DNA from 2 places in the Telluria sp. AC161 genome. Region 1 is predicted to be linked to the other one. Evidence: predicted binding sites of a transcription regulator. Region 1 holds the regulator's gene; the other holds the start of a gene.
The links. The regulator FliA, encoded in region 1, starts transcription of late flagellar genes. The targets are predictions, from matches to a motif close to CTAAAGTTTNNNNNNNNNNNGCCGNTA.
Positions count from the first base shown of each region.

Region 1 (2,392 bases):
TCGCGATGCTGTCGGGCTCGGGCGCTGAAGTGAAACGCCTGCTGTGCCTGAACTCGACGTCGACCAACGAGACGCTCAACGAAGTCGTCCGTGCCTACCAGGGCAGCGGCCTGCACGGCGCGATCATGACCAAGATGGACGAGGCTGCCTCGACCGGCGGCGTGCTCGACATCGTGATCCGCCAGAAGCTCAAACTGCATTACGTCTCGAACGGCCAGCGCGTGCCGGAAGACCTGCACGTGGCCGACAGCGCGATGCTGATCGACCGCGCGTTCCGCAACCGCGGCACCGCCCCGGCGGACGCCGACCTGCCGATGCTGATGGCAGCCACCGCGCAAGCCAGCCGCCGCGAGGTGTCGCATGGCTAGTTTTGACTTCGACCAGGCCGAAGGCCTGCGCCGCATGCTGCAAGGCCCGCGTCCGCGCGTGGTCACATTTCTCTCGGCCACGCCGGAAGACGACAAGGGCGCGATGCTGGTGAACCTGGGCGCCTCGCTGGCCCAGGCCGGTAACGAAGTGCTGATCGTCGACGCCTGCAACGTCGAGTACGGTGTCGCCCGCCGTTTGGGCCTGAACCGCGGTGCCTCGCTGCTGCAGGTCGCGCGCCAGGAAAGCGCGCTGAATCAGGTGATCCATCCGGCCCCGCAAGGCTTCTCGGTGGTGCCGATGGGCACGCCCGAATCGACCGACGATGTGCGGCGCCTGGGCAAGACGTTCGACGTGCTGGCCACGCAGGCCGCCATCGTGATCGTCGATGGCGAACTGGGCCCGGACGGCGAGTTCCCGGTGCCCCTGATGTCGAGTTCGGAGATCGTCATCCAGGTGTCGACCAGCGCGGCCTCGATCACCAATGCCTACTCGCTCATCAAGCGCCTGACGCAGGAACTGGGCCGCCGGCCATTCGGCATCCTGGTGACCGGCGCGACTGAGGGGGAGGCCAAGGTGGTATACGATAATATGTCATTGGCAGCAACACGTTATCTGGCCGTCAAGCTCAGTTTCATGGGCGCCGTGCCGGCCGACGAATACCTGCACCGCGCCGCGCGTCTGGGTCGGGCCGTGGTCGATGCCTTCCCGCTGGCCGGCGCATCGGTTGCGTTTCGCCAGCTGGCCGGCAAGTTCGCACTGCCTGCAATGCCGCAGTTCGGCCGCCAGGGCAGCGCGTCCATCGGTTCCTGACACAGTCGCCATCGACATATAAAGAAAAAGACATACGCCAGCATGTATACGGTCAAAGGGAAAGCGGACAAGAATTCTTTGCTGACGGAGCATATGCCGTTGGTAAAGCGTCTTGCCCACCACATGAAGGCGAAGTTGCCGCCTTCGGTGGAGGTCGATGACCTGATCCAGGCCGGCATGATTGGGTTGCTCGACGCGATCAACCGCTACGAAGACGACCACGGCGCCCAGTTCGAGACCTACGCCGTGCTGCGCATCCGCGGCGCGATGCTCGACGAGCTGCGTTCGAGCGACTGGATGCCGCGCAGCACGCGCCAGAACATGCGCAAGGTCGAGGGCGCGATGCAATCGCTGCAGCAGCGCCTGGGCCGCCCGCCGAGCGAATCCGAAGTGGCCGCGTCGCTCAAGATCTCGCTCGACGAGTACCAGGACATGCTGGCCGATTCGGGCGGCCACCAGCTGCTGTATTACGAAGACTTTCATGCCGACGAAGGCAGCGACAATTTCCTCGACCGCTATGCCGTGGACGATGCCGATCCGCTGCGCAGCCTGATGGAAACCGATTTCCGTCAGGCCGTCATCGACGCAATCGACAAGCTGCCGCCGCGCGAAAAACTCCTGATGGGCTTGTACTACGAAGAAGAACTGAACCTGAAGGAAATCGGCGCCGTGATGGGCGTGAGTGAATCGCGGGTGTCGCAGCTGCACACCCAGGCCGTCGCACGTTTGCGCACCACCTTACGGGAGCAATTATGGACTGGGCCAGCGTAATCGGCCTGGTGCTGGCAATCGCCGGCATCTTTCTGGGTTACACCCTCGACGGCGGCAAGTTCTCGTCGTTGATCCAGCCTGCCGCATTTGCCATCGTGGTGGTCGGCACCTTCGGCGCCGTGCTGCTGCAAAGCGAGACCCGTACCTTCTTGCGCGGCATCGCCATGCTGCGCTGGGTGTTTGTGCCACCGAAAAACGGCCGCCAGAAACTGTCGCGCGAAATCGCACTGTGGAGCCTGACGGCGCGCCGCGATGGCTTGCTGTCGCTCGAACAATTCATGAGCAAGGCCGACCCGTTCATCGCCAAGGGCTTGCGCCTGGTGGTCGACGGCATCGCGCCCGAGAAGGTGCGCAGCCTGCTCGAACACGAAATCAACGGCTATGAATTTGCCCAGCGCCAGGCGGCGCGCATCTGGGAATCGGCCGCCGGCTATTCGCCGAC
Region 1 covers NZ_OZ409861.1:3,332,695-3,335,086, reverse strand. Annotated here, with positions in the region: gene flhF (flagellar biosynthesis GTPase FlhF) at 1-368, shown strand, start outside; gene ACZ0AJ_RS14930 (MinD/ParA family ATP-binding protein) at 361-1,179, shown strand; gene ACZ0AJ_RS14925 (RNA polymerase sigma factor FliA) at 1,222-1,950, shown strand; gene ACZ0AJ_RS14920 (flagellar motor protein) at 1,932-2,392, shown strand, end outside.

Region 2 (2,392 bases), 2.5 Mb from region 1:
ATCAGCGATTGCCTTTTGCGATTTCCTTGACGTCGCCAACTTTCTTCTGGGCCTTACCTTCCGCCTGGTTCGACAGACCTTCGCTCTGCTGCTGGCGGCTGCCAACGGCTTCGCCAACCTTCTGCTGCACCTTGCCGGCGACTTCCTTGGTCTTGCCCTTGACTTGATCCTTGTTCATTGCAATCTCCTTGCCCGTGACGTGGATGAGACTTCACACTAGGAGTAACTTTCGGTTAGTTCTGTGCGGCGCTTAACACATGGGTTTGCGCCAGACACTTGCCAGCCACGGTTGTTGCTCGCGCGGCAAACCGGGCGGCCGGTAATAGTGATGCAATGCCACAAAGCCGGCCGAGAGCAGGAAGCGCTCCCAGCTGTCGTAGTCATGGTAGGTACCGTAGCGCTCGCCGTTCCAGCCTTCCTGGTTCTCGCCCCGCGGGTTCGACGTGAACAGCACCCCGCCCGGTTTGAGCGTGCCGAACAACTGATCGAGCGTGTGCGGCAACGCCGCGCTCGGAACGTGGAACAGCACTGCATTGGCAAAGATGCCATCGAACATTGCCGGCGGCAAATCCAGGTGCAAAAAATCCTGCTGCCATACTTCGCAACCACTGTATTCCCGGGCCATGGCGACAAACCGTTCACTGCCGTCCACGCCGATGGCGCGATGGCCAAGGCCGCTGAAGGTCTTGAGGTCGCGCCCGGGCCCGCAACCCAGGTCGAGGATCGTGTGCGGCGCTGGCGTTGTGATCGCACCCAGCAAAGCGGCAATGTTTTGACTTACGTCATGGTCAATCGTACCGGCAAAGAAATCCTCGGCATGCTCGTTGTAGTGTTGGAGAGTACTGCGGGAGATGTCGTCATGGTTCATGCGCACAGTATGCCAGCGGGCGCGCAGCTTGCGCCATGTGCAGCCATGCAAAAAACATTAAAAATATTTCCTGGGCTACCCTAAAGTTTCCACATGCCCATCCGTAAATGATTCAGACAACCGGGAATCCGGCCTGAGAAACCATGCTTTGGTAACCTTATGAACGCAGATGATGTCCTTGCGATGTACGAAAACCTGGCTGGCCTGACGGGCCAGATGACGCATGCCGCCAAGGCGGGCGACTGGCACGAGTTTGCGCAATTGAATATGGAAGCCCGAGCTCAGGCAGCCCCGGCAGTCGCTGGCATGCCGGAACTGACAGGCGCCAAGCGCCTCAGCAAGGTCGACCTGTTGAAACAATTGATGGCCAATGACCGCGCCATTCGCGACGTGACCGATCCATGGGACGATCAAGTCGGTCGCGCCCTGCACGCACACTGATCCGCCATCGGATCATCGATCAAGGCACCTTCGGGTGCTTTTTTTATGGGCAGGCAAACGAAAGGTGCCAAACGGGCACCGGCAACAAAAAAGCGCCCGGTGGGCGCTTTGGTGGCCACGGGGCTGGAAGCCGGGTGGCGAATTCGGTGAGAGGACGAACCCCAGCTATCTGCTGGCGTCGCCTCGTGCCGGTTGCTGCCGGCGTCCGTTGCCACTGTAGGCAAGCGAACTGCTTCCAGACACAGGCGTTTCCTCAACGGTCGTCTGCTGATCGCGCCACCTATCGTTGGTGACTGCGCCAGACCCTGTGCTGTCTGTGACCTTGTCGATCACGAAGCAATTATAGCGCAAAATCAAAGTTGTGTAGACATTTCATTGTGCGGCTCGTCCAGCTGTGGTTCGACCGGCACCGGCGCCTTCGTTTTGCGCGCAAAACGCTGCCGCAGACGGGCCATCAGTGAGGTACGCGGCATGGGCTGGATCATTGGCGCTGCCCGCTTGCGACGGCGCAGGAGGAACAGCGTGCCACACGCGGCCCCGAGGACGGCGACCACTGCGCCGGCGATCCAGCCCCACGGCGTGGACGCTTCCGGTTCCGGCGCAGGCCGCTTGCGGGATGGCCGTGGCGCGGCCCGCGGCGCGACCTTGTCCTGCACGACGGCGGACGGGCTGGCGCCAAGCGCCACCTGCAACACCCGCACCTTGTCTTCCAGCGTGCCGATCTGCTCGCGCAACTGGGCATTCTTGACATCGAGTGCGGCGCACACAGTTGCATTGTCGACGGAGGACGCCGGTGCGCAGGTCGCAGCAGATGCAGATGCAGACGCAGATGCAGGCAAGGCAACAGGCAGCGGCTTGGGCACTGGCGTCGACGTTGGTGTGACTGCAGCAGGCTCAGGCGCCGGCGCCACTTTCTCGGCGACGACCGGCGTCGCCGGTGTGACCGGATGTGGCGGCTTCGGCGCCTTCGGTGGTTTCGGTGGCCTTGGCTTGACCGTTATCGGCTTGGGCGCCGCAGCGGGTGCAGCAGAAAGATCCGCCACGACCGGTGCCGGCGCGTTCGCGGGCACCGGCACCGGTGCC
Region 2 covers NZ_OZ409861.1:831,165-833,556, reverse strand. Annotated here, with positions in the region: gene ACZ0AJ_RS03760 (CsbD family protein) at 2-178, opposite strand; gene ACZ0AJ_RS03755 (class I SAM-dependent methyltransferase) at 251-868, opposite strand; gene ACZ0AJ_RS03750 (flagellar protein FliT) at 1,028-1,309, shown strand; gene ACZ0AJ_RS03745 (type IV pilus assembly protein FimV) at 1,663-2,392, opposite strand, start outside.
Region 2: ACZ0AJ_RS03750 (flagellar protein FliT) is a predicted target of FliA. The motif match lies at 949-975, and genes of this name have one in related genera.